3 linked regions of the Pontibacter akesuensis genome follow. The protein of the gene in region 1 interacts with the protein of each later gene in a pairwise test. Links are inferred from orthologs where the notes say so. Each region holds a gene or a part of one and is shown on either strand. Other genes may lie near its edges. The genes, in order: A0W33_RS04430, groL and A0W33_RS18005.

Region 1 (9,607 bases):
GGCATTGTGCTGTCTTACTCTGCGGCTGGCTTGTACGGCGTGGCCATTGCGGCAGCGGGTATGATGGCCACTACAGCCATGCAACTGGCCATCGACGCATTCGGTCCGATTGCCGACAACGCCGGTGGTATTGCCGAAATGAGCGAGTTGCCGAAAGAAGTACGTGAGCGCACTGATATTCTGGATGCCGTTGGAAACACCACTGCTGCCACGGGTAAAGGCTTTGCCATTGCCTCTGCCGCCCTTACGTCACTTGCCCTGTTTGCCGCATTTGTGGGCATTGCCGGTATCGAAAGTATAGATTTGTACAAAGCGCCCGTTCTCGCCGGTTTGTTTATCGGTGCCATGATACCGTTCATCTTCTCTGCCCTCTGTATTTCGGCGGTAGGCCGGGCGGCCATGTCGATGGTGCAGGAGGTCCGCCGCCAGTTCCGCGAGATTCCAGGCATTATGGAGGGCACGGGCAAACCGGAGTATGAGAAGTGCGTGGCTATCTCCACTGAGGCGGCCATCCGTGAGATGATGCTGCCGGGTGCCATTGCCCTGCTGGTTCCCATCATCATAGGCTTTGGTTTGAAGGGCGTGTTGCCAGATACCTCCTCTGCCGAGGTGCTGGGTGGCGTACTGGCCGGTGTAACCGTGTCGGGTGTGCTGATGGCGATGTTTCAATCAAATGCCGGTGGTGCCTGGGATAACGCCAAGAAATCGTTTGAAAAGGGCGTGATGATCAACGGCGTGATGGAGTACAAAGGCTCTGAGCCGCACAAAGCATCCGTAACCGGCGATACCGTGGGCGACCCGTTCAAAGACACCTCCGGGCCAAGTATGAACATCCTCATCAAGCTCATGTCGATTGTGTCGCTGGTGATTGCGCCGCACATTGCCCTGGAGCAGGAGCCGGCCATCCCTGAGGCACCGGTGCAACTGGAGCAGATCAACAAGGTCGAGCATCAGGCTGCACCATCCACGGCAAGTATAACTACTGAAAAAACGGTTATGATAAGCGCTGTAAACGCAGCAGCATAACCTTCGTCCATACTTTAGAAGAGCCCAACCAAAGCGTTGGGCTTTTTTTTTAATTTATACTTACCTTTGTTAGAGCATCAACTTACTACCCCATGAATCCGCGCACCATCAAACTACACGATTGCGAGTTTAATACCTACATGTATGAAGAGGAAATTATAGCGCGCATTACCATGCTGGCCGAGCAGATAGACCGCGACTATGCCGGCAAGCAGCCGCTGTTCCTGGCCGTGCTGAACGGCTCATTCATGTTCGCCTCCGATTTGCTGAAGCGCGTGACCATCCCTTGCGAAATATCTTTTATCCGCCTCTCGAGCTATCAGGACATGCAGAGTACGGGCCACGTGAAGGAGGTGCTGGGTTTGAAAGAGGACGTGGCGCACCGCCACGTAATCGTGCTGGAGGATATTGTGGACACCGGCCATACGGTGAACAACCTGCTGCAGCAGCTAAAGGAGCGCAAGCCGGCATCGGTGGAGACGGCTACTTTACTCATGAAGCCTGACTGCCTGCAGCACCCGCTGGAGGTGAAGTATGTGGCGCAAACCATCCCCAACGACTTTGTGGTTGGCTATGGTCTGGACTACAACGGCCTTGGCCGCAACCTGCGCGACATTTATAAGATCGTGTCGTAACCACTACGCAGGCGGCACCGTTAGCAGGCCTTTAGGCCACGGAACAGCAGCAGCCGCTACCCCCTCCAAAGAATCAGGAAAAACAGTAAATTTATACTTACATTTGCTTTTTATATTTAGCTAGAAGATATGCTTAACATCGTTTTGTTTGGCCCTCCAGGTGCTGGTAAAGGTACCCAAAGTCAAAAACTGATTGATAAATACAGTCTGATTCACCTTTCAACCGGTGATCTGCTTCGCTCTGAAATTGCCGCCGGCACCACCCTTGGGCTGGAAGCGAAGAAGCTGATGGACAACGGCCTGCTGGTACCTGACGAAGTGGTGATAGGCATGATCGAAAACAAAGTGAAGGAGCACCCGCACGCAACGGGCTTTATCTTCGATGGCTTTCCGCGCACCGTGCCACAGGCGCAGGGCCTGGACAAGCTGCTGCACGACAACAACACTGAGATTTCCTGTATGATCGCGCTGCGCGTGGACGATGAGGAGCTTACCTCGCGCCTGTTGCTGCGCGGCAAAACCTCCGGCCGCCCCGACGACCAGAACGAGGAGCTGATTCGCAAGCGCGTGCAGGAGTATAACACCAAAACAGCGCCGGTGGCTGATTATTACGCAGGGCAGGGGAAATTCTACGCTGTGGATGGCATCGGAGAGATTGAAGATATTTTCAGCACGCTGTGCCAGCACATCGACGCGCTGAAAGAAAAGCAAAAAGAGAGTAGATAGGCTTACCTAGTTTCCAGATTTTGGCATCAAACAACTTTATAGATTACGTTAAGGTATGCTCGCGCTCCGGGCATGGTGGCGCCGGGTCGGCACACCTGCACCGGGATAAGAAAACGGCGAAAGGCGGCCCTGACGGCGGTGACGGCGGCCGGGGCGGGCATGTCATACTCAAAGGCAACGCCCAACTCTGGACACTGCTGCACCTGCAGTACCGCAAGCATGTGATTGCCGAAAATGGCCTGAACGGCGGCTCCTCCCACTCATCGGGTGCACAGGGCAACGATGAGGTGCTGGAAGTACCCCTCGGTACGATTGCCCGCAATGCCGAAACAGGCGAGGTGATGTGCGAGATTACTGAAGACGGGCAGGAAATTATCCTTACGCCCGGCGGCCGGGGCGGCCTGGGCAACGCCCACTTTAAATCCCCTACTAACCAGACGCCCCGCTACGCCCAACCAGGCGAGGAAGGCATAGAGGAGTGGGTGATTCTGGAGCTGAAGCTATTGGCTGATGTAGGCCTGGTGGGCTTCCCGAATGCCGGTAAATCCACGCTGCTTTCAGTAGTGTCGGCGGCGAAACCCAAAATAGCGAACTACGCTTTCACCACCCTGACGCCTAACCTGGGTGTGGTTGCTTACCGTGATTATAAATCCTTTGTGATGGCCGATATTCCGGGTATCATCGAAGGCGCATCGGAGGGAAAGGGCCTTGGCATTCGCTTCCTGCGCCACATTGAGCGAAACTCTATCCTGCTGTTCATGATCTCGTGCGAGAGCCCGGACATTGTGGAGGAATACAAGGTGCTGCTGAACGAGCTTAAAACGTTTAACCCTGAGCTGCTCGACAAGAAACGCCTCCTGGCCATCACCAAGTCCGATATGCTGGACGAGGAACTGGAAAAGGAGATGCGCGGCACCCTGCCAGAGGACCTGCCGACGGTATTTATCTCCAGCATCACCGGGAAAAACCTGACGCAACTAAAAGACATGATTTGGAACGCGCTTAACAGCTAGGCAAGTCCTGCAAGTATAAAAACCAGAAGATCGGTAGCGGCTAATTGCTTCTACCGATTTTTTTATGCCCGGGGCACGCCTAATTTTAGTAATTTTGAATGTTTGGGGCAGTTGAGCTGTAGTAAAGTAAGGCTGTTGATTCAAGATAGCCAACTTTCCCGGCGCCTGCAAAGGCTCAGGCAGGTAGGTGAAATCAGCAGTTTATATTTCAGGGAAAGGCTGCAGCAGCGAAGGCGGCAATTATAACGTTCAGTTATTCAATCACTCACCTATTCAAAATTAAACAGTGTCAGATTGGCACAAATCAGGTTTTGGCAAGTTAATTGACTACCCATAGAAGACCTATTAACCTAAATTTTTAAGGCATTATGTCAGATAAAAATAATCACAAGGATCAGGAACAAGACGAAATGAAAGATACGACTGCTAACGTAGCTGCAGATGAGAACCAGGACCAGGTAAACGATACTGCCGAAGAGGAAACTCAGGAGCAGGAGGAAATCGGACCGGCTGCAGAACTGGCAGAAATGAAAGATAAGTATGTGCGCCTGATGGCGGAGTTCGAAAACTTCCGTCGCCGCACAGCCAAGGAGCGTCTGGAACTGTCTAAAACAGCCTCGCAGGATGTGCTGGGAGCCTTGCTGCCGGTAATCGATGACATGGAGCGTGCGCGTCAGTCGATGGAATCTAACATTGACCCGGAGGTGATGAAGCAGGGCCTGGATTTGGTGTTTAACAAGCTGAACCAGGTAACGCAGCAGAAAGGGCTGAAGCCGATGGACCTGAAGGCGGGAGATGACTTTGACAGCGATACGCAGGAGGCCATCACACAGATTCCGGCCCCTTCGGATGAGCTGAAAGGCAAAATTGTAGATGTGATTGAAAAAGGATACACCCTGAACGAGAAGGTGATCCGTTTTGCGAAAGTTGTAATAGGAGCGTAAGCTATGGCTAAGAGAGATTATTATGAGGTTTTGGGTGTAAGCAAAGGTGCTGCGCAGGATGAGATAAAGAAAGCTTACCGCAAAATCGCCATCAAATTCCACCCTGATAAGAACCCCGACGACCCCACTGCCGAAGATAAGTTTAAGGAGGCGGCAGAGGCCTACGAGGTGCTTAGCGACCCGCAGAAGCGCCAGCGTTACGACCAGTTCGGCCACCAGGGCATGAACGGCGGCTTCGGTGGCGGCGGTGGCATGAACATGGAGGATATTTTCTCGCAGTTCGGCGATATTTTTGGCGGAGGCGGTGGCAGTCCGTTTGAGAGCTTCTTCGGAGGCGGCCGTTCGGGCGGTGGCCGGCGCACACGCAAAGGCTCTAACCTGCGCATCAAGCTGAAGTTGAACCTCGAGGAGATAGCTAACGGCGTAGAGAAAAAGATTAAGGTAAAGCGCTACGTAGCGTGTAGCACCTGCGGCGGAAACGGGGCCAAAAACGGCACTGACATGCAAACCTGTAACTCCTGCCAGGGATCGGGCCAGGTACGCAAAGTGGTAAACACAATGCTGGGCCAGATGGTGTCCACGGCCACGTGCCCTACCTGTAACGGCGAAGGCCGCATTGTAACCCACAACTGCGAAGTGTGTAACGGTAGCGGCAGAGAACTGCAGGAAGAAGTAATCAGCATCAACGTGCCTGCTGGCGTAATGGATGGCATGCAGCTGTCTATGAGTGGCAAAGGCAACGTGCCGGAGCGCGGTGGCGTGGCTGGCGACCTGCTGATCCAGATTGAGGAAGAGGAGCACCCAAGCCTGAAGCGCGAAGGGAATAATGTGATTTTCGATCAGTATATCAGCTTTGTGGATGCAGCCCTGGGTGCCGAGATTGAGGTGCCGACGATTACAGGCAAAGTAAAGATCAACATCAAACCTGGTACGCAAAGCGGCGAGATATTCCGTTTGCGAGGCAAAGGCATTCAGGATTTGAACGGCTACGGCAAAGGCGATCAGCTGATCCACATAAATGTATGGACGCCGAAGACCTTGAGCAGCGATGAGAAAGCGGTGCTGGAAGGCCTGCGTTTCTCAAACAATTTCGCGCCAAGCCCTGGCAAGAACGAGAAAGGATTTTTTGATAAAGTAAAGGACTACTTCCAGTAGAAGATTCCCCTATACTATAGTTTTAGCCCGGCTTTCCGATTTTGGAAGGTCGGGCTTTTGCTTTCTGCCTGATGGCGTGTATGCTTGATCCGGTTTATACTTGCCTTAGTCGAATTAATACAGGTAGCCAAGTATACTCTATGGCAGAATACTTATATTTGAGAGAACCAAAACCTTAATACCCTTGAGCATCCTGAAGATTGAAGGCGTTACCAAGACCTACGCCAACCACACGGCGCTCGACAATGTGAGCTTTGAAATTCCGCAGGGCTGCATTTTCGGCTTGCTGGGCCCGAACGGAGCTGGCAAGACATCGCTTATCCGCATCATTACCCAGATTACGGGCGCTGACAGTGGCAAAATATACTTCCAGGGCGAGCGCCTGAAGCCTGACCACATCAAGGACATTGGTTACCTGCCGGAGGAGCGGGGCTTGTACAAGAAAATGAAGGTGGGGGAGCAACTGCTGTACCTCACGCAGCTGAAGGGATTAAGCAAGGCAGAGGCGACCGCACGCATCAAAATCTGGGTAGACCGCTTCGAGATACGGGAGTGGCTCGACAAGCACATCGAGGACCTGTCGAAAGGCATGCAGCAGAAGGTGCAGTTCATTGCCACGGTACTGCACGAGCCAAAGCTGATCATCCTGGATGAGCCTTTCTCTGGCTTCGACCCCATCAACGCCAACCTCATCAAAGACGAGATTCTGGCCCTGCGCGACAAAGGCGCGACGATCATCTTCTCCACGCACCGCATGGAGTCGGTGGAGGAACTGTGCGATAACATTGCCCTTATCAATCGCGCCCAGAAAGTGCTGGACGGGCCGGTAGGGGAGATCAAGGATGCGTACAAAACGAATACGTTCCAAATAATAGGCAGCGGCCAGTTGCTGATTACCTCGCCAGACTTTGAGGTGCTGGAGCAGCACGATAACCACGGCGTGTTCAGAACGCATGTACGCTTGCTGGGCAACGCCTCACCAAACGACCTGCTGCGCTACCTGATCCAGCGTGTGGAGGTGCACTCCTTTGTGGAACTGGTTCCAAGTATAAACGATATCTTCATCCGAAAAGTAACCGAAACACACCATGTCTAAAATCTGGTTGATTGTGCAACGCGAGTACCTGACGCGCGTGCGCAAAAAGAGCTTTATTATCATGACCCTGCTGACGCCGCTTATTATGGCGGCCTTTATGATTCTGCCCGGTCTGATGATATCCATGTCGGATGAAACGGAGACGGTGATGGTGCTGGACGAGAGCGGCCTCTTTGCGGGCAAACTGCAGGACAAGAAAGACCTTAAATTCATTCCGCTGGCGGGTAACCTGGAGCAAGCCAAAACCATCTATCAGGAAACCGATAACACGGCGCTGCTCCACATCCCGGAAATGAGCATCGATGATCCAAAGCGCATCACCATTTTCGGCAAGAAAAATACCAGTTTCCAGACACAGGTGCGCCTGGAGAATATTCTGGAGGAAGAGATCGAGAACCAGCGCTTCCTGGCTTCGGGCCTCGACCGCGCCACCCTCGATAAAATCGAAGCAAATCTGAGCCTGGAGGCGGTGAACCTAAGCGATGGCAGCGAGAAAGACAACAATGCCATCGTTACTTCAGTGGCCGGTATTGTGGGCGCTGTGATTATTTACTTCTTTATTTTCCTATATGGTGTGCAGATTATGCGCGGCGTGATTGAGGAAAAGACAAGCCGCATTGTGGAGGTGATGATTTCCTCGGTAAAGCCTTTTCAGCTGATGATGGGCAAGATTGTGGGCATTGCCGCCGTTGGCCTGACGCAGTTCCTGCTCTGGATTGTGCTTTCCTTTGTAGCGGTAACCGCCGTTTCAGCCGCCTTTGGCATTGATGCTGCACCGTCGCCTGCAGCTCAGTTTGCTGCCGGTCAAAATGCGGCGCAAGGTGAGGATATAGAGGAGGTTGGTGATGCCAGTGCGGTAGAGAATCCGGAGGGCCAGGATGAATTTGCCAGCACCATGAGCGACATTAAGACCAGCGTGGGCAACCTGAACCTCGGCTTGATCTTTGGCTGCTTCCTGTTTTACTTCCTGGGCGGTTACCTGCTGTATGGCTCACTTTTCGGGGCCATAGGCGCTGCCGTAGACAACGAAACGGACACGCAGCAGTTCATGATGCCGATCACCATTCCGCTGGTTATCTCCTTTATCATGTCGTACTCCATTGTGCTCAAGAACCCTGATGGCCCGGTGGCGTTCTGGATGTCCATCATTCCGCTCACATCGCCTATCGTGATGATGGTGCGTATTCCGTTTGGCGTGCCTACCTGGGAGTTGCTCTTGTCGATGGGACTGCTGGTAGGAGGCTTCATCTTCACTACTTGGATCGCCAGCCGCATTTACCGCGTGGGCATCCTGATGTACGGCAAGAAAGTGAACTATAAAGAACTGTCGAAGTGGCTGTTTTATAGAGTATAGGTTGAGACACAAATAGCAGGACTCAAGACGTTGAGCCGTTGATGCTAATTAAAAAAAGTAAAGCATGAAAGTACTGGTGCCGATTACCCTGCTGTTGCTACTGTTTGGGTGCCAGCATGCGAAAGAGAGTTCTTCGACCAAGACTGTAGGAGTGGAGCAGCAGCCTGATTATGCCTCTTTGCAAGCAGAGTTGGAGGCGCTTTATGATCTAGACCAGAATATAAGGGATGTGAATTGGGATTCAGTCAACGCTGATCCTGCCGTGCAAATGGTCTTTATCAAAAAGATGCGACTAGTTGACTCAACAAACCAATCTAAAGTTCTGCCTATACTTGAAAAATACGGATGGCTGCCGAGAAGCAAGATTGGAGAGAAAGCAGCAGATGGTATCTTCTATGTGGTGCAGCACTCCAATACGGCGACGATGGAAAAGTACCTGCCACAGATGGAGGAGTTGGCCAGGCAAGGGGAGGCCAGCGGCACAGACGCAGCTAAAATGCGCGACAGGTTGCGCATGTGGAAAGGGGAGAAGCAGCTCTACGGTACTCAGGCAGTCAACTTTATCAGAAAAGATGGCAGGCAAGCCATCTGGCCGATAGAGGATGTGGCACACGTGAACGAGCGTAGGCGAGCCGTTGGTTTTGAAGAGACAGTTGAGGAGTACGCCAAAGAAATGAATGTTATTTTTGACCCGAAGGAAGAGCTGCCTGACATGCAGATCAACTTTAACTAAGCGCACTAAGTATAAAGTATAAAAATAGCCGGTACCTCCTGTGCCGGCTATTTTTGTTGTCTTGAAGTATAAAATCAGATGAACTCCATAATGAAGTATAAATTCCTGACACTTCTTTTGATAGCTATCACGACTGTAGCCATGGCGCAGAAAAAGGACAAACCCGCCTATCGTCTCTTCACGGCAGAAGGCAAAAGTATAGAGTACGGCAAGATGCTGCAGGAGCTGCAGAAGGCGGATGTGGTGCTGTTTGGTGAGCAGCACAACGACCCGATTGCGCACTGGATGCAGTTGGAGCTAGCTAAGGACCTGCACCAGGCCAAGCCAAAGGACTTTGCTCTCGGCGCCGAAATGTTTGAGTCTGATGTGCAGCTGGTGCTGGATGAGTACTTGGCGGGGCAGGCACCGGAGAAGAACTTTGAGCAGGAGTCGCGGCCATGGCCCAATTACGCCACAGACTATCGGCCGGTGGTGCGCTTTGCCAAAGAGCAGCAGATTCCCTTTGTCGCCACAAACGTGCCACGGCGCTACGCCGCCATGGTGTCGGCTGGAAGTTTAAGTGCCTTGGAAGGCGTATCGGCAGACGCTAAAAAATACATGGCACCGCTTCCGGTTGTGGTGGACATGGAGCTGCCAGGTTACAAGAATATGCTGTCCATGTTCGGGGGCAGTACGCACGGCAACACCAAAAGCCAGAACATTGTGCAGGCGCAGGCGCTGAAAGATGCCACCATGGCCCATTTTATACTAGGGCAGGTAAACCAAGGCAAGCAAGTACTGCACCTCAATGGCGCCTATCACTCCGACAACTTCGAGGGGATAGGCTGGTACCTGAAACAGGCAAAACCCAACCTGAAAACCCGCACCATCACCACCGTGCTGCAGCAGGACCTGGAAAGGCTATCGGAGGAGCATCGCAATAAAG
Region 2 (9,530 bases), 3.5 Mb from region 1 along the record:
CTTACTACCTTCCTATTAAACATGCCCATGCTAATGAGCCCGAGTATGAGGACCAGAAAGTGGAGGACATTGCGCATGAAACAGAGGAAGAAAGTTTATCTTTAGAGGATAAGGAAAAAGAGCTTATTTTAAAGGCGCTGAAAAAGCACAATAACAAGCGCAAGTATGCTGCCCAGGACCTGGGGATTTCGGAGCGTACTCTGTACCGCAAATTAAAGCAGTATGACATTGAAGAATAATTTTCGTCGCCTGTTAGGCCATACTTTACCGCTGCTGTTGCTGCTTGTTTGCAGCAGCTGTGGCATCTACTCCTTTACCGGCACTACCATCTCGCCGGATATCAAAACAATATCCATTCAGACCATCGAGAACAGCACGGGCGAAGGCCCATCGAACCTGACGCAGGTGGTAACGAACAACATGATCGATTACTACCGACGTAACACCAACCTGGCGGTAGTACAGGATGAGGGCGACTTGCAATTGGAAGGCCGTATTGTTAGCTTTACTTACTCGCCGGCCGCGATACAGCGCGAGGGCCAGCAGGACCTAGCTTCCCTGAACCGCCTGACATTGGGCGTGCAGGTTCGGTTTGTGAACGTGAAGCAGCCGGAAAAAGACTTTGACCAAACATTCACCATCTCGCAGGATTTCCCGCAGAACGTGGAGATTACGCAGTTGAGCACAGCACAAATTGAGCAGCTTTCGGAGCAGCTGGTGGTAGATATTTTCAATAAAACGGTGGCAGATTGGTAAGCCGATTCTATTTAAACGACAGGCACGCATGAACAAATCCGCTTTTCTACAACTAATACAGCAGGTAGCCAACATCTCGGACCAGCAAACGGAAGAGCTGGAAAAGGTGGCTACCACTTTCCCCTATTGCCAAACCGCCCACTTATTACTCGCTAAATCAGCTTACGACAAAGGCAGCATGCTCTCTACGCAGCGTATGCGCCGTGCCTCGGCCTACGCCACCAACCGGCAGTTGCTCAAACGTATTATTTATACTTCTCCGACGGCAGCCCCGGTTTTCGATGAGACAGCCGTAGAAGTTCAAACTGTCGCCGTTGCTCCAGAGCCAGAGGTTCAAGCCGCTACTCTACTTCCAGTGAAAGAGGAAGTAGTTATAGTTAACGCTCTTGAAGAAGTGTCTTTTATAACGCCTGACGACGAAACCTCTATAGTAGCTCATGAGGAATACGCTGAAGAGTTTTCAAGTGACATGGCGGAAGAGCCACAGGAATTGGCACAACACTACCTGCCGCATGATCAGCTGGAGCAGGTGGAGACGCCGGAGCCTTCACAGCCAGAGGCAAGTATAGAAACGGAGTCGCGCCAGGAGGAGGTGCAGGCAGATGTGCCGGAAGCCAACATGGACCTGCCTACAGACTTAAACTTCCTGGAGCAGCCCATGGAAAAGCTCGATTCAGAGCTTGCCCTGCTCCTCACCATCAAAAGCCTGAGTCCCTCCTTTACCGATTTGCTCACCCAAAAGCCTGATGTAGATTCAGAGATTGCGCCGGAGCATGAAAATGGTACTGTGTCAGACAAACTCCACGCATTCTATGCGAATACGGCATCAGAGGCAGAAGCACCATCAAGCATAGAAGAAATTACTGGTTCTGAACTGGAAGCGCCTGAAGAGGCTCTTCAGGCGGATTATACTTCAGAAGATAGTTTTACAGCTTCCTCTACCGCTGAAACTGCGATAGAAAACGAAGGGCCTACTGCACATGCTGTGATTGCCAGTGCCCCGGCAGAGGCTGAAGTAAAGTATGTTTTTGATGAGATTGAGCAGATGTATGCTCAGGACGTGCTAGGGTACTGGATGGCCTCCAGCCGGATGGGCGAAGCACTTCAATTGAAGGAAACAGAGGAAGTTACAAGAGCGAGGCCGCAGGGCTTCCATCCAGAACTGATCCTGGAGTATAGCAAGACGCATGAGATTCTAAAACAGGAAACACAGGCGCAACCCACTTTGCACGCTCAGATTGATCTGATCGATCATTTCCTGAAGCTGAATCCACGGCTCAAGGCTATGCAAAACATTAAGATGAAGCCTGAACCGCAGGAAGACCTTTCATTGAAAAGCTCAAAGATTAAACGCGGCCTAGCCTCAGAAAGCCTTGCCAATATCTTTGTGCAGCAGGGAAAGACAAAAAAAGCCATCAAAATATATGAGCAGCTCATTTTGAAAAATCCGGAAAAAAAGAGTTACTTTGCCGAACAGATCGAAAAATTACAAAACCTAAGTTAACATGTATATCGCCCTTATTAGTATCATTATCTTTATTTGTGTGCTGCTTGTACTGGTGGTACTTGCGCAAAATCCAAAAGGAGGCGGACTCTCCAGCCAGTTTGGCGGTAGCACAAGCCAGCTAATGGGCGTAAAACGCACTGGAGACTTGCTGGAGAAACTCACGTGGGGTTTTGCCATCGCCTTGGTAGTGCTTACACTTGGAACGCACATGGTGCGTGACGCTGGAACAGACACCATGCGCAGTGTAAACGAGGAACGCGCACGTCAGTCACAGTTGCCAGCGGCTCCGGCAGGAGCTTTGCCAGGCGTTGTAGACAGCACTGCGGTTATTCCTAGTGCAGCCGAAATTCCTGCAATGATTGACACTGCCAACGACTAATCAAGAGATACCGAACTATACGAAGCCGATCCATTGGGTCGGCTTTTTTGTTTATTTCTTGTTCCAAAGCCTGACAGTTTAGCGAGAAAAAGTTCCCGAACCTGACAGAATTTGTCATGACTGACAGCGCAGAAAGTGCCATAAACTGAAAATTTGGCTTATTCAGGCTGCTTTAGACACTTGGCACAGGAAATGATAAGACACCTATGGATTACAGAACATAACAACATAATTAATAATCATAAACTATGTCAATCAACATCAAACCATTAGCAGACAGAGTAATTATAGCTCCTGCTGCAGCAGAAGAAAAAACCAAATCTGGTATTATCATCCCTGACACTGCGAAGGAAAAACCACAGCGTGGTGAGGTTGTAGCCGTTGGCGAAGGCAAGGTATCTGAGCAAGGTGCGCTAATGAAGCCGCAAGTGAACGTGGGCGATGCTGTGTTGTATGGCAAGTATGCCGGTACTGAAATCTCCGTGGACGGTAACGATTACCTGATCATGCGCGAGTCGGACATCCTGGCAATTCTTTAATTTAAAACTGATCAGTTTAACCTAATCTGAAAATCATAAACTATGGCTAAGAACATCACATTTGATACAGACGCGCGCTCAAAAATAAAGAGTGGCGTTGACAAACTGGCGAATGCCGTTAAAGTAACTTTAGGCCCTAAAGGCCGCAACGTAATCATCGACAAAAAATTCGGTGCTCCAACCATCACAAAAGACGGTGTTTCTGTTGCCAGAGAAATCGAGCTTAGCGACCCTATCGAGAACATGGGCGCGCAACTGGTAAAAGAGGTTGCCTCTAAAACAGCTGACCAGGCCGGTGACGGTACTACTACGGCCACTGTACTTGCCCAGGCAATATACACAGCTGGTATCAAGAACGTAGCCGCTGGTGCCAACCCAATGGACCTGAAGCGTGGTATCGACAAGGCGGTACACGCCGTTGTGGAGAACCTGCGCAAGCAGTCTAAGAAAATTGAGAACTCTTCCGAGATCTCCCAGGTAGGTACGATCTCTGCCAACAACGACGCTGAAATCGGTAAAATGATTGCCGATGCGATGGATAAAGTTGGCAAGGACGGCGTTATCACGGTAGAAGAGGCAAAAGGCACTGAAACTGAAGTGAAGACAGTGGAAGGTATGCAGTTCGACCGCGGTTACCTTTCTCCATACTTCGTGACGAACGCGGAGAAAATGGAAGCTGACTTCGACAACCCATACATCCTGATTTACGACAAGAAAGTTTCTACCATGAAAGAACTGCTTCCAGTATTGGAGCAAGTTGTTCAGACTGGTAAGGGCTTAGTGATCGTGTCAGAGGACGTGGATGGCGAGGCGCTTGCTACACTGGTAGTGAACAAGCTGCGTGGTTCTTTAAAAATCGCTGCCGTGAAGGCTCCGGGCTTCGGCGACAGAAGAAAAGCTATGCTGGAAGACATCGCCATACTTACAGGCGGTACTGTTATCTCTGAAGAAAGAGGTTACAAGCTGGAGAACGCTACGCTGGAATACCTTGGCCAGGCTGAGAAGGTGATCATCGACAAAGACAACACTACTATCGTTAATGGTGGTGGTACGAAAGATGATATCGTTGCCCGCATCAACCAGATCAAAGCTCAGATGGAGACTACTACATCTGACTATGACAAGGAGAAGCTGCAGGAGCGCTTAGCAAAGCTTTCTGGTGGTGTTGCCATCCTTTACATCGGTGCTTCTACGGAAGTGGAGATGAAAGAGAAGAAAGACCGCGTAGATGATGCTTTGCATGCGACACGTGCTGCCGTTGAGGAAGGTATCGTAGCCGGTGGTGGTGTTGCCCTGATCCGTGCAATTGAGGCATTGGAAAACCTTGACCTGTACAATGCTGACGAAAAGACTGGTGTGCAAATCATCCGCACAGCCCTGGAGGCACCGCTAAGAACCATCGTTTCTAACGCTGGCGGCGAAGGCTCTGTAGTAGTTCAGGCCGTGCGAGAAGGCAAGACTGACTATGGTTACAATGCTCGTGACGACAAGTATGAGAACATGTTTGCAGCCGGTATTATTGACCCTACTAAGGTAACGCGTCTTGCCCTAGAGAACGCTGCCTCTATCGCAGGTCTGTTGCTGACTACCGAGTGTGTGGTTTCAGAAGATCCTGAAGAAGAAAAAGGTGCTCCAGCTATGCCAGGTGGCATGGGTGGTATGGGCGGCATGATGTAATCAGCCAACCGCACTTAACCTATAAAAGCCCCGGCACCACAATGGTGCCGGGGCTTTTCCTTTTATCGCTCAAGAAGCTGCTGCAACATACCAGACAAGTTGGGCCTTACTTCCGTGTAAGGCTTCTCTATACCTGGAAACTAAGTTAACCAAAGCAGCAAGAGCAAGGCCTGTCGCATTTTAAGCTTCTACTGCTGCTCCTTTATCTTGATAGTTATAGCGTGGGGCGCTGTTTCGTCACCACCGAAGTATGGATACAACTGGTAGCCCACCATATCACCGTCACAAGCCCTTGGCATAGATACCGTTTTGCCATCCATGCTGAACGTATACTGCTGGCCCTCTGCCTTTATTTCGCAGGCTACTGCTTTACCGATAGGCACAGCTCCAAGCAACCTGTACTCCCACTTTTTGTTTAGGTAAGTATAAGCCAGCAGTTCGAGCTGGTTTTTGTACCAGCGCCATCCAAAGCGTGCGCTGTTGGTGTGGTGGCTGCTGTTACAGTCAGACAAACCAAAAAGCTTATTGATATCGCCTTGATTGCCAGCCAACGCCGTAGTGTACACAGCCGAACTATCGAAAATTACTTCAAACTTAATGTAGTTGGTCCGTACTTCTTTGTACGTGTTCTTATCGCAGTAATGCGCTCCTTCCGGAATTGTATAAAGCACATGCGTCTGCGCGGTTTCTGTTTCTTTTGGGCTGATTTCAGTGATGGTATCACAGGAAGTGAGGGCACAGCAAAGTACCCCAAAGGACGCTAGAAATCGCCCGCAGTTAATGGTAAACATGAAATAAATGTATTTTGGCTAAAAGTTATTGTCTCCTTCATCAGAAGATAATGCTAAAGTATATCACGCTAGCCACCTACACAAGAAATATAACAAAATAAAGCATATTCATCTCATAGTGCCATGGATATATAACTTAAGTTATACTTCGCCACATCAAGGGCAAGTTTTGAGTGACCGTTTCACAATAAATACTACAACAATGCTGCACAACATTAATCAATGGAGCAGCCTGCATGAAATCAAAAAAGGCAAAAAAAGAAGGGCTACCAGATACTGCGATCTGATAGCCCCTTTTGTTTAGTTAAAATTGAGATTAGCTAGCTTCTGCCTGTAGCAACTGGCCGGTCTGGGCCTGCTCCTCGTCCTTATGATTGTCTTCCCTGCCGTGGGTTAACTTATTGATGCGCTTGGTCAGCACCATCAGTAAAATACCGAGAACAATGGTAAACCCTGCGATATAGGCAAAGATCTCCAGCTCACCCAGGCGCTGTGCCCAAATTCCGATCCAGGCGGCTACGTAGTTACCTGCGCCTGTCACAGCGAAGTATAAGCCCATCATAGAAGCCACGATTCGCTTCGGAGCCACTTTGGTGATGAATGACAGGGAAACAGGAGACAAGGCAAGCTCGCCTAAAGTATGGAACAGGTAAGCAAACACCAGCCAGTGCAGCGATGACAAGCCATCGGCTGATGAGTTACGCTGTAGCGAGGCGAACACCATAAAAATAAAGCCTATACCCAGCACAGCAGTACCTAAACCCATTTTGAAAATAGAAGGAGGATTTTTACCTTTTCTAGCTAGGGCCATCCAAATAGCAGCCACAACACCACCAAAGGTAAGTATAAAGAAAGCGTTCAAGCCTTGCAGCCATGCTGTAGGAACTTCCCATCCAAACACAAAGCGATCTGTGTACTGCAGCGCGTAGAGGTTCATTAGACCGCCTGCCTGCTCGAAAGAAGCCCAGAACACAAGCACGATGATAAAGGAGATCAGGATAACGATAATACGGTCCCACTCATTTTTGTTAAAGCCAAGGAAGCCTGAAGAAACACTGGAAGACTCCTCTTTGGTAAATATTCTATCAACATCCTTTTCATTCTTCACCAGGTTACCCACGCCTTTCAGGTATTTGCGGCCCCAGATAAACACGGCTTGTCCGAGCATCATACCAAAGCCTGCCAGGCTGAACCCGTAATGCCAGCCGTACGCTTCGCCCACATAGCCCACGATAAGCGAAGCCAACAGGGCACCCAGGTTGATACCCATATAAAAGATGGTAAAGCCTGAATCGCGGCGACTGTCGCCCTCGTTGTAAAGACCGCCAACCATGGTAGAAATGTTTGGCTTCAGCAAACCGGTACCTGCCACAATAAGGCAGAGTGCGGTATAGAAAGCCCACTCTGGCGGGTATGCCATCAGCAAGTGGCCAGCTACGAGTGTAAAGCCACCAATGATAACGGCCTTTTTCTGTCCTAAGAATTTATCTGCCAGAATACCTCCAGGAATGGACATAAGGTAAACGAGCGCCGTATAGGTGCCGTACAGTTCCAGCGCCTCCACGTTCGACCAGCCGTAACCGCCGTTGGTGGTTGATACCAGGAAGAGTACGAGAATACCCCGCATGCCATAGTAACTGAAGCGTTCCCACATTTCAGTGAAGAACAGAATCATCAGGCCCTTTGGCTGTCCAAAAAAAGTGCCTTGCGAATCTACAAAACTGGGGGCCCGGCCTCCAGAGATATTCTGATGTGTTGACATAAATGTGATTAGTTGCTAAGAATTTATTGAGCACTCAAAACTAAAAATACATTCCCTGAACCATTAAAACAAATTTCATTTCCCGCTGTAGACACCTATACAGGGTTTAAGTCAAGTTATGACACAGCACTTACAATCCGGTGCAACTTCATTCTTAGGCGCCAACTAAACGCGTATCAGGCAATTGCCAAGTTGCACAAAGGAGAGATAAGTACGGCAGCGAAGGGTATAAATCCCTATATATATTTTATGTGTTAATATGCGCCGATAATAAGAACTAAGGCAAAGCAGAACACGTAAAAAAAAAGCTACACGAACAGTGAAGCCAAAAAAAGTGAGTAATCAACTACTATTTATGCCTTACATACGCTAAGAATATCCAAATTTCTCTATTTTTGTATCAAAATTTCGTTACATCCTCAACACTATTCAACCTAAATCATTAATGAAACAATCTGGAAATAAATCAAATACAGTAGGCCTGGAAAGCATAGGCATTACAGCGGCAAAAGAGGTGCTATGGAATCTTAGCCCTGCCGAGCTGGTAGAAGAAGCCTTGAAAAACGGTGAGGGCCTGCTTACTGATTCAGGAGCATTGATGTGCGACACCGGCAAATTTACAGGGCGCTCTCCGAAAGACCGCTTTATCGTAAAGGATGCGAAAACAGAGAACTCTGTTTGGTGGGGTGATATCAATATCGCTTTTGACCCTGATAAGTTCGACAAACTGCATGAGAAGATGGTCAACTTTTTAAGTGACAAGAAGCTTTACGTGCGCGACGCCTACGCAGGTGCCCATCCGGACTACCGCCTGAACCTTCGTGTCATCAACACACAGGCTTGGCACAACCTGTTCTGCAACAACATGTTCCTGCGTCTTTCTGCAGAAGAAGTTAAAAACCATAACCCTGAGTTTACCATCATCTGTGCACCTGAGTTTGAGGCAGATCCTGAAGTAGACGGAACACGTCAGGCTAACTTCGCCATTATCAACTTCACTAAGAACATGATCCTGATTGGCGGCACAGGCTATGCCGGCGAAATGAAGAAAGGTATTTTTGGCGTATTGAACTACATTTTGCCACACGAGAAGAACACGCTTTCTATGCACTGCTCCGCCAATGTGGGCGCGGATGGTGATACGGCTATCTTCTTCGGCTTATCCGGAACCGGCAAAACAACACTTTCGGCCGATCCTGACCGCGGCTTGATTGGTGACGACGAGCATGGCTGGACAGAAGACAGTGTGTTTAACTTTGAAGGAGGTTGCTACGCCAAGGTGATAGACCTCACCCGCGAGAAGGAGCCGCAGATTTGGGATGCGATTCAATTTGGCTCTATTGTAGAGAACACGCGCTTCGTAGAAGGTACGCGCCAGGTTGACTACACGAATAAATCCGTTACAGAAAACACCCGCACCGCCTACCCTATCAACTATATTGATAACGCAGTAGAGCCATCAAGGGCTGACATCCCCAAAAATATCTTCTTCCTAACAGCGGATGCCTTTGGCGTGTTACCTCCGATCTCCAAACTCAATGCCAGCCAGGCCATGTACCACTTTATATCTGGTTATACGGCAAAGGTAGCAGGCACAGAAGTAGGTATTACAGAACCTCAGACAACGTTCTCGGCTTGCTTCGGAGCGGCTTTCCTACCTCTTCACCCAACTCAGTACGCCGAGATGCTAGGAAAGAAGATGGAGGAAAACAACGTAAACGTGTGGCTGGTAAATACTGGATGGACAGGTGGCCCATACGGTGTAGGGCACCGCATGAAACTGCCTTATACCCGTGCCATGATCACAGCCGCACTTAAAGGAGAGTTGGAAAACGTATCTTATACCAAGCACCCAATCTTTGGTGTAGAGATGCCGAACTCCTGCCCGAATGTTCCGGAAGAAATTCTGAACCCGCGCAATACCTGGAAGAACAAGGAAGAGTATGACACCAAGGCTGCAAACCTGGCTTCTAAATTCGTAAATAACTTCCAGAAGTATGCCGAGTATGCGAATGACGATATTTTGGCAGGTGCTCCTCAGGCAGAAGTAACTGCTTAGGTATACTTACCATATAGGAATTAAAAGCCTCTTCGCCCTGTGCGGAGGGGCTTTTCCTTT
Region 3 (9,569 bases), 3.2 Mb from region 1 along the record:
CCGATTAACGAGCAACAATTAACGTGCAACGAAACTACACCGCTACTGCGTGGTCGCGCAGCACATCGTTCAGGGAAGTTTTTAAGTCCGTGCTCTCTTTGCGCTGCCCGATGATGAGGGCGCAAGGCACCTGGAATTCACCGGCTGGGAATTTTTTGGTATAGGAACCCGGAATAACCACCGAGCGTGGTGGCACATAGCCTTTGTAAACTTTCTCTTCGCTGCTGGTAACATCAAAAATCTTGGAACTGCCCGTAATGGTTACGCCAGCGCCGATCACAGCTTCTTTGCCAATGCGGCAGCCTTCTACCAATATACTTCTGGAGCCGATAAAGGCACCGTCTTCAATAATAACAGGGGCAGCCTGCAATGGCTCTAATACGCCACCTAGTCCCACGCCACCGCTTAGGTGCACGTTCTTGCCTACCTGCGCGCAGCTTCCCACTGTAGCCCAGGTATCCACCATGGTGCCGGAATCCACGTACGCACCAATGTTCACGTAAGATGGCATCATCACCACGCCTCTGGCCAGGAAAGCCCCGTAACGTGCCACTGCATGCGGCACTACGCGTACGCCTAGATCGGCATAGTTCTTCTTCAGCTCCATCTTATCATGAAACTCAAAAGGGCCTACCTCTATCGTTTTCATTTGCTGGATCGGGAAGTATAGCAGCACGGCTTTCTTCACCCACTCGTTTACCTGCCAGTCGTCTCCGGCTGGTTCTGCCACGCGCAGGCGGCCCTTGTCCAGTTCCTCCATCACCGAGCGGATGGCCTCTATGGTATTATTTTCTTTCAGCAGTTCACGGTTCTCCCAGGCCTGCTCTATCAGTTGCTTTAGTTCCATGTTCAGGATATGGTTTATTCAGAATATTCAGCAAAAGTAAGTATTTTTGATGGATGTCCGAAAAGAGAATCCTGCTGGCAGCGGTATTGAAGCCCGTGAATGACACCCGCATGTACGAGAAGCTGGGACTATCTCTAAGCAAACTACCGGATACCCAAATACATATTGCAGGTTTCCATGCGCCGCTACCCACGGATGCTCCCTCCAATCTTAGGTTTCACCCGATCTTTCGCTTTAACCGGTTAAGCCTCACTCGCTTCAAAGCACAGCAGCTATACCTCAACTTGCTGCAACAGCTACAGCCACACCTCATTATTGCCTGCACGCATGAGTTGCTGCTGCCAAGTATGCGCTACTGCCAAAGCACAGGCGCTAAACTGGTGTACGATGTGCAGGAAAACTACAGCCTGAACCTCACCTCGCAGCGCAATTATTTACCGGTGCTTAGGCAGCTGCTTGCCTGGAGTGTACGCCGGGCAGAACGCCGGGCGGCACATGCTGTTTCGCATTTCCTGTTGGCCGAGCGCAGCTATGCCGATGAGTTGCCATTTCTGGAAGAAGCCAGGTATAGCATCATCGAAAACAAGTATAAACCTGCACCGGGATACACACTGCCTGCCACGCCCGTAAGGCTGCAGCAAGTGCCCCTGCGCCTCCTGTACTCGGGTACTATCGCAGAGATGAACGGAGTTTTCGAGGCGGTGGAGTTGGCCGAAAAGCTGCATGCGCTGGACGAAACAGTTTCGCTGAAAATTATTGGCTACAGTTCCCGGCAGGACACGCTGCAGCGGCTAAAGCAGCGGATAAAGGAGAAACCTTATATCACGCTGGTGGGCGGTGATGGATTGGTGCCGCACCAAAAAATTCTGGAGGCGATAGGCGAAAGCAGTGTGGGGCTGCTCCCCTACTGGCCGCACCCCAGCACTTCCCGTTGCATTCCCACCAAGCTGTTCGAGTACATAGCCTATGCCCTGCCCGTGCTGGTGCAGCAAAATCCGTTATGGGCAAGTATAGTGGCAGCAAATAAGGCTGGTCTTTCGGTAGACTTTGCAGCGATACAGCCACAGGAACTGCTGCAGCGTATACGACAGCAAACTTTTTATACTTCGGGTGTTCCGGACACAGTTTACTGGAAAAGCGAAGAGGCAATGCTCAACAGCTTAATTAAAGAACTCTTAAATTAATTACATACATATAGAATTTATATTTTAGATTACTCTAAATTAAAAACTAATCTTTACATTTGTCATCTTAAGCAACCTATCGTATGCGGAATTCAAAAATTGCGGGCATTGGTCACTATGTGCCTGATAACGTGGTAACGAACAAAGACCTGGAGAAACTGATGGATACCTCGGATGAGTGGATCAGGGAGCGGACCGGAATTGTGGAGCGGCGTTATTTTACAGAAGGTGTAGACACCACCGCCAACATGGGCGCTGAGGCTTCGCGCCGTGCCCTGCAAATGGCCAACCTGGAGGCAAAAGACGTGGACATGATTATTTTCGCCACGCTTAGCCCCGACTATGTATTCCCGGGTTCCGGCGTGATCATGCAGCGCGAACTGGGGCTCAAGGAAATTCCGGCGCTGGATGTGCGCAACCAGTGCTCTGGCTTTATATACGCCTTGTCGGTAGGCGACCAGTTCATCAAAACAGGCATGTACAACAACGTGCTGGTGGTAGGCGCCGAGATTCACTCTACAGGTTTGGAGTTCTCTGACCGTGGCCGGGGCGTGTCCGTTATTTTCGGGGATGGCGCCGGTGCTGTAGTGCTTAGCCCATCCGAGAGCAATGACAAAGGAATACTTTCCACGCACCTGCACGCCGATGGGGAGTTTGCCGAGGAACTGGCGGTAACAGCCCCGAACAGCAATAAAAAGGAGCGCCTGACGCATGAGATGCTCGACGATGGCTCGGTTTACCCTTACATGAACGGAAACCTGGTATTTAAGCATGCCGTCACCCGCTTTCCGGAAGTGATAAACGAGGCCCTGGAGAAAAACGGTTACCAGCCATCGGATGTGGATCTGCTTGTGCCGCACCAGGCAAACCTGCGCATCACATCTTACATACAGCAGAAGATGGGCTTACCTGCCGAGAAAGTGATGAGCAACATCCACAAGTATGGCAACACCACGGCTGCCTCTGTACCGATTGCCTTAAGCGAAGCCTATCAGGAAGGGCGCATTAAAGAAGGTGATCTGGTATGCCTAGCTGCTTTTGGCTCAGGCTTCACCTGGGCATCAGCGCTGATACGCTGGTAGTTTGAAGGAATTATGAATGACGAATTATGAATTATGAATTGAAGATGGACAACCATTTCTAATTTATAATTCATAATTCATAATTAAACGCCATGCACCATAGCTACACCGAGGAGAATTACATCAAGGCAATCTATAAACTGTCGGCTAACGGCACGCAGGAGGTAAACACCAACGCTATTGCGGAAGCACTGGAAACCAAGGCGGCCTCTGTAACCGATATGCTGCGCAAGCTAAGCGCCAAAGGCGTGGTGCACTACGTGAAGTATAAAGGCGTTACGCTGACAGAGGCAGGCGAGCGTGTGGCGCTGCAGATCGTGCGGAAGCACCGGCTGTGGGAGACTTTTCTGGTGGAGAAGCTAAAGTTTAACTGGGACGAGGTGCACGAGATGGCGGAAGAGCTGGAGCATATAACCTCCCCCCTGCTAACCCGGCGGCTCGACGAGTTTCTGGGTCACCCAAAGTTTGACCCGCACGGAGACCCGATCCCTTCTGAAACCGGGGAAATAAATCAGAAAAAACAGGAGTTGTTGGCCGAACTGAGCATCGGTACTGAAGGAAAGGTAGTGGGCGTGAACGATTCGCAGCCGCTGTTCCTGCAGTACCTCGATAAGATGGGCATTGGCCTTGGCTCCCACATCACCATCCTGGACAAAATACCTTATGATAATTCGCTTGAGATACTTCTGAACGGACAAAAGCAGTTGCTTCTCTCCAGCGAAGCAACACGTAATATTTTCTTATCGGCTTAACTGAAACTACAAACTTAGCACAAGCTACTTTAGCACATACAGGGCTAATTTATACTTCAGGCAAGTAAACAAAACCTGCACATGAATTCAGCGTGAGCCTCCACTTGTCATCCTGAAAAGATCTTGGAGGATGGCTGGTTAAGCCGCTGCTACCCTACTTATACTTCAATTATGTAGCAGCAGGTTCCCCTCCTTTGATAAAGAGGAGCTAGGGGTGGTTTGACACGAAAAAGCAGTGCTCCCTTCCCTCATTTAGTGTTGGGGCATGCAACAACGAGCGGTAAGTACGCTTGGGCACAAGCGGACGCTTGCGCCAGTAAGAAGTAAAAACAAACCGAAGTGGTGTTAAGGAGGATTATTTTAAAGGACAGTTCAAGCAAAACGAAAAAAACCTATAGCCATACTTATACATGACCGCACATGCTACAGCAGGAGATCAAGCGAAGTAAATCGCTTGAAGAAGTAAATGCTTCTGTCGATACCACCCAACAAACCACCGTTTGGCGCAGGCTTTTCGCTTTTCTGGGGCCAGCTTACTTAGTAAGTGTGGGGTACATGGACCCGGGCAACTGGGCAACCGACATAGCCGGGGGAAGCCAGTTTGGCTATAAGCTGCTATGGGTGCTGCTGATGTCGAACCTGATGGCGATCCTGCTGCAAAGCCTTAGTGCACGATTGGGCGTGGTACGGGGGCTGGACCTGGCGCAGGCATCGCGCGAGACCTATCCGCCGTTCATTAATGTGCCGCTGTATTTTCTGGCTGAAATCGCTATTGCGGCCTGCGACCTGGCCGAAGTACTGGGCATGGCCATCGGCTTGCAGCTACTCTTTGGTATACCTTTAGTGTGGGGCGTCAGCATAACCGTGCTGGACACGTTCCTGCTGCTGTTCCTCATCAACAAAGGCATGCGCAAAATGGAAGCCTTTGTGCTGGCACTCGTTATCATAATTGGCGGCGCTTTTGTGATGGAAATGTTCTTTGCCAAACCCGATGCCGGCGAGCTGCTGACAGGCCTGATCCCCTCCATACCAAACAACGACGCCCTCTACATTGCCATCGGCATTATTGGTGCCACGGTGATGCCGCATAACCTCTACCTCCACTCCTCGCTTGTGCAGTCACGCAAGATAGAGCGTACCCCGAAAGGAATTTGGCAGGCCATCAAGTATAATTTTATTGATTCGGCAGTTGCCCTGAACCTGGCGTTTTTCGTGAACGCGGCCATACTTATACTTGCCGCAGCCGCATTCTATAAAAATGGCATTCATACCGTCACCGAGATTCAGGATGCGCATCAGTTTCTGGCTCCTATACTTGGGAACAAGTGGGCTCCTATCCTTTTTGCGGTAGCCCTGATTGCGGCTGGCCAAAGCTCCACCCTCACCGGCACCCTGGCAGGTCAGATCGTGATGGAGGGCTACCTGAACCTGCGCATACAGCCCTGGCTGCGGCGCATGCTTACGCGCCTGCTGGCCGTTGGCCCGGCCCTTTTCGTAATCCTATACTTTGGCGAAGACCAGACAGGTGAGTTGCTGGTGCTAAGCCAGGTGATACTTAGTTTGCAGCTGGGCTTTGCCGTAATTCCGCTCATCCACTTTGTGAGCAACAAAAATCGGATGGGCGAGTTCGTGATTGGCACCTGGCTGAAGCTGGGGGCCTGGCTCATTGCAGCCACCATCGTCACGCTGAATGCAAAGCTGGTGGTGGACCAGATCATCGGGTGGTTTCAGGAGGCGGAGAACCCCGTGTGGCTCTGGATTTTTGTCGTGCCGCTTACGCTGGCCTGCGCTGCCCTGCTCCTCTACATCACCTTTCAGCCGCTATTCGTTAAAAGTATAAAAGAACCAAAAGCCGTCCGCCATCATCAGCCGGTTAAGTATGAGCCCGAGGTAAAACCGCGCTACCAGCGCATCGCCATTACGCTTGATTTTTCGGAAGTCGATAAAAACGTGCTCGACAGTGCCATGGCCATTGGCGGCGTGGGGGCGGAATACCTGCTCATTCACATAGTGGAGACGGCCGGGGCGCTGGTACTGGGGCAGGAAATCCGGGATATGGAAACCAGCGCCGATGGGGACAACCTGAAACGCTATGCCGACGACCTGCGTAGCCGAGGCTATGACGTGCGGGTGCAGCTTGGTTTTGGAAGTCCGAAACAACGCATCCCGAAACTGGTGAAGGCATTCGATGCCGACTTACTGGTGATGGGCTCACACGGACATAAAATGGTGAAGGACCTTATCCTCGGAACCACCATTGATGCCGTACGCCATGCCGTAAAGATTCCGCTGCTGATCGTGTAGCAGCTACAGGCTGAACTTAAAGCCGTTAAATGGCTGTTCGTAAGTAGATAATTATACTTCAAATGAAAATAAAAGCATCTGTCCTTTTGACTATATTGAGCTTACCATTTGTGTTGGGTGCCTGCAACAAAAGCACACCTCCCTCCACTTCGGCCAACGCGCCTGCTACGGAAGTGCTGACCGCCGAAACGACGCCGGCCGCCAAACCGCAAGTAGCCACAGCCGATAAAGCAGCGGAGAAGATTCAGTGGTTAACGATGGAGCAAGCGGCCGAGCGCATCAAAACTGAACCACGCAAAGTGTTTATTGATGTGTATACCGACTGGTGCGGCTGGTGTAAAAAGATGGATAAGGACACCTTCACCGATCCGAAGGTGGCAGCCCTCATCAACAAGCATTTTTATGCCGTAAAACTCGATGCCGAAGGCAAGGAACCTATTACCCTCAACGGCTATACCTATACATTCAAACCGGAGTATAAATCGCACGAGCTGGCAGTGGCCCTGCTGCAGGGACAAATGAGCTACCCCACCACCGTATACCTCGACGAGCAGTTCAACATGATCACCCCGGTTCCCGGTTACCTCGACGCCAAAAACTTCGCCCAGGTGCTAAGCTACTTCGGCGAAAACCACTACAAAACCCAATCCTGGAAGGAATACTCGGAGTAATTACAAATTATGAATTACTAATCGCCCCTCGTAGGGTAACCCCCCCCCGCCCCTCCCAAGAGGGGAGTTTTTAAGTACGATTAAGCTATATAACTGCTCGCGATTCATACTTCAGCCAAAAGCTAAAAGGAAACTCCCCTCCTTAGACAAGGAGGGGCTGGGGGTGGTTGGATACGATACCGCAGAACTCTCTCCCCTGTTTTAGGGGAAGGCTGGGGAGGGGTAAAACGCGCCGCTTCAAACAGACAAGCCAGCAGCCACTAAATTTTTCGTAATTTTGCACACGCAACATTTATACTTGTTTTGATTCACTCCACGCGCACCAACGATACCATTGTAGCTGTGGCCACTGCCTCCGGCATGGGTGCCATCGCCGTCATCCGTCTATCTGGACAGGAAGCTATATCCATCAGCAAATCTGTGTTTAAAGGCAAAGACCTGGCAAAGCAAGCCAGCCATACCATCCACTTCGGCACCATTCGCGACGGGGAGAAGGTGCTGGACGAAGTGCTGGTGTCGCTGTTTGTGGCGCCTTACTCCTACACCAAGGAAAACGTGGTGGAAATCTCCTGCCACGGCTCTGATTATATTGTGCAGCAGATTGTGCAACTGCTCCTGAAGCGCGGAGCGCGCCTCGCCAATGCTGGGGAGTTTACGAAGCGTGCTTTCCTGAACGGGCAATTCGATCTGGCGCAGGCCGAGGCCGTAGCTGATCTTATCTCGTCTGACTCAGCCCTTTCTCATGAGGTGGCGATGAAGCAGATGCGCGGCGGGTTTTCACAGGAGATCAAGCGCCTGAGGGCCGAGTTAGTGCATTTCGCCTCGATGATAGAACTGGAGTTGGACTTTGGGGAAGAAGACGTGGAGTTTGCTGACCGCGACCAGTTGCGTACGCTGATCAGCAATATTCAGGCAATTATCCGGGAACTGCTGAAGTCATTTGAGTTGGGCAACGTGATCAAGAATGGCGTGCCGACTGTGATTGTAGGCAACCCGAATGCGGGAAAGTCGACCCTGCTGAACAAGCTGCTGAATGAGGAGAAAGCTATTGTATCGGATGTGCCGGGTACCACGCGCGATTTTATTGAGGATGAGATCAGCATCAGCGGCATCACCTTCCGTTTTATTGATACCGCTGGTCTGCGCGAAACCACAGACAAAGTAGAGGCCATGGGCGTGGAGCGCACCATGCAGAAGCTGAGCCAGTCGTCGCTGATCATTTACCTGTTTGATATGATGGAAGTGACAGCAGAAGAGGTGCAGGCCGAACTGGACAGGCTGAACCCGAAGAAGCTGCCTATCGTTGCCGTTGCAAACAAGATCGACCAGGCATCGGAAGAGAAGCTGGCTGCCTTTGCAAGTATAGACGGCCTCGTGACCATCTCTGCGGCCGAAGGTGCCAATCTCGACGAGCTGAAGCAGGCGCTGGTAGAGAAAGTGAACCTCGGCAAGCTCAACACCCAAAGCCAGACCATTGTCACCAACCTGCGCCACGTCGATAGCCTGAACAAAACCTACGCTGCGCTCGACGACGTGCTCCAGGGCCTTGCCCTCGGCATCAGCAACGACCTGGTAGCTGCCGACATCCGCCGTGCGCTTTATTCATTAGGTGAGATTACCGGTGAGATCACCACAGACGATCTGCTGGAGAACATTTTCACAAAGTTCTGCATCGGCAAATAAAACTAGGGGAAGGTGCTGTGGACATGATTAGTGCGGCTTCTCTAATTCCCTTTTCACTGATAATTTCCTTAGTATAGGGTTGTTGTTCAAAATAAAGCCCGCTACTCCCTTACAAAGGAAACAAAGAAAAAGCCGCTCCCCTTTAATAAAAGCACAGGGGAGCGGCTTTGACAATTTATAAACGTACCTTTTCTACCAAAGCTGGTGCACCGAGGGTTTGATATACTTTTCATATACCTGACGCACCCCCTGCATCTGTTCCTCTGAAAGTGCAGGTAGTCCGGAAGCCTTTATATTAGCATCAACCTGCTCCGGCTTAGAGGCACCTGGAATAACGGTACTTACTTCCGGGAACATCAGCACCCACCGTAGCGCCCATGCCGCCAAAGGCTCCTGTCCCGGAAACAGCTGCTTCAGTTTCCCTACCGCTTCCAGGCCTAAATCAAAATCTACTCCGGAGAAAGTCTCTCCCTTATCAAAGGCTTCGCCGTTGCGGTTAAAGTGGCGGTGATCGTCTACGCCAAACTGTGTGCCTTTGCTCATTTTGCCTGTGAGCAAGCCGCTGGCCAGTGGCACACGCACAATAATGCCGCAGTTGTTTTCTTTCGCAGCGGCAAAAAACTTCTCACTTGGCTTCAGGCGGAACATATTGTAAATGATCTGCACCGTCGTCACGTTGGGGTACTGCATGGCCAGCAGCGCTTCGTCCACCATCTCCACACTTACACCTAGATGACGTATTTTCCCCTGCTCCTTCAGCCGCTCGAAGGTTCCAAAAATTTCTGGTCTTTTGTAAACTTCCGTCGGCGGACAATGCAGTTGAATCAGGTCCAGCGTTTCAAGTTTCATATTCTTGAGGCTGGCTTCTACATAGCTGATGAGCTTTTCGGGTGTATAGCCCTCATTGGTGTGCGGCTGAATTTGCCTTCCGCACTTGGTGGCGATGTAAACTTCTTCGCTTCTACTTTTCACCGCCTTCGCTACAGCTGCCTCACTTTCCCTGTCGCTGTAAACATCAGCGGTATCAATAAAATTGACACCCTGGT

Evidence for each region.
Region 2: the proteins of A0W33_RS04430 (region 1) and groL interact in binary tests that used the Escherichia coli proteins (3 or more experiments, as listed by UniProt). The link is inferred for Pontibacter akesuensis from one-to-one orthologs.
Region 3: the proteins of A0W33_RS04430 (region 1) and A0W33_RS18005 interact in binary tests that used the Escherichia coli proteins (3 or more experiments, as listed by UniProt). The link is inferred for Pontibacter akesuensis from one-to-one orthologs.

Annotation. Positions count from the first base shown.
Region 1 is NZ_CP014766.1:1,070,867-1,080,473, reverse strand. What follows is about bases 2,586-5,577. They hold A0W33_RS04430 (nucleotide exchange factor GrpE), read left to right. Parts: upstream 2,586-3,810; coding sequence 3,811-4,344; downstream 4,345-5,577. Other genes in these bases: dnaJ (molecular chaperone DnaJ), read left to right, coding at 4,348-5,499; obgE (GTPase ObgE), read left to right, coding at 2,586-3,400. Also shown: A0W33_RS04450 (sodium-translocating pyrophosphatase), read left to right, coding at 1-1,026; hpt (hypoxanthine phosphoribosyltransferase), read left to right, coding at 1,119-1,661; A0W33_RS04440 (adenylate kinase), read left to right, coding at 1,791-2,387; more of obgE, read left to right, coding at 2,408-2,585; A0W33_RS04420 (ABC transporter ATP-binding protein), read left to right, coding at 5,684-6,595; A0W33_RS04415 (ABC transporter permease), read left to right, coding at 6,588-7,949; A0W33_RS04410 (DUF6624 domain-containing protein), read left to right, coding at 8,014-8,682; A0W33_RS04405 (ChaN family lipoprotein), read left to right, coding at 8,761-9,607. UniProt on the Escherichia coli protein: Participates actively in the response to hyperosmotic and heat shock by preventing the aggregation of stress-denatured proteins, in association with DnaK and GrpE. It is the nucleotide exchange factor for DnaK and may function as a thermosensor.
Region 2 is NZ_CP014766.1:4,530,031-4,539,560, forward strand. The notes cover bases 2,626-5,540. They hold groL (chaperonin GroEL), read left to right. Parts: upstream 2,626-3,223; coding sequence 3,224-4,858; downstream 4,859-5,540. Other genes in these bases: secG (preprotein translocase subunit SecG), read left to right, coding at 2,626-2,642; groES (co-chaperone GroES), read left to right, coding at 2,891-3,181; A0W33_RS19240 (hypothetical protein), read right to left, coding at 5,047-5,540. Outside these bases: A0W33_RS19210 (sigma-54 interaction domain-containing protein), read left to right, coding at 1-239; A0W33_RS19215 (LptE family protein), read left to right, coding at 223-756; A0W33_RS19220 (hypothetical protein), read left to right, coding at 785-2,260; more of secG, read left to right, coding at 2,262-2,625; more of A0W33_RS19240, read right to left, coding at 5,541-5,649; A0W33_RS19245 (peptide MFS transporter), read right to left, coding at 5,966-7,411; pckA (phosphoenolpyruvate carboxykinase (ATP)), read left to right, coding at 7,857-9,470.
Region 3 is NZ_CP014766.1:4,255,790-4,265,358, reverse strand. The notes cover bases 3,774-6,727. They hold A0W33_RS18005 (Nramp family divalent metal transporter), read left to right. Parts: upstream 3,774-4,285; coding sequence 4,286-6,169; downstream 6,170-6,727. Other genes in these bases: A0W33_RS18000 (thioredoxin family protein), read left to right, coding at 6,265-6,727; A0W33_RS18010 (metal-dependent transcriptional regulator), read left to right, coding at 3,774-3,865. Also shown: A0W33_RS18025 (2,3,4,5-tetrahydropyridine-2,6-dicarboxylate N-succinyltransferase), read right to left, coding at 35-847; A0W33_RS18020 (glycosyltransferase), read left to right, coding at 901-2,031; A0W33_RS18015 (3-oxoacyl-ACP synthase III family protein), read left to right, coding at 2,115-3,113; more of A0W33_RS18010, read left to right, coding at 3,206-3,773; more of A0W33_RS18000, read left to right, coding at 6,728-6,840; tRNA uridine-5-carboxymethylaminomethyl(34) synthesis GTPase MnmE, read left to right, coding at 7,144-8,523; A0W33_RS17990 (aldo/keto reductase), read right to left, coding at 8,716-9,569. UniProt on the Escherichia coli protein: H(+)-stimulated, divalent metal cation uptake system. Involved in manganese and iron uptake. Can also transport cadmium, cobalt, zinc and to a lesser extent nickel and copper. Involved in response to reactive oxygen.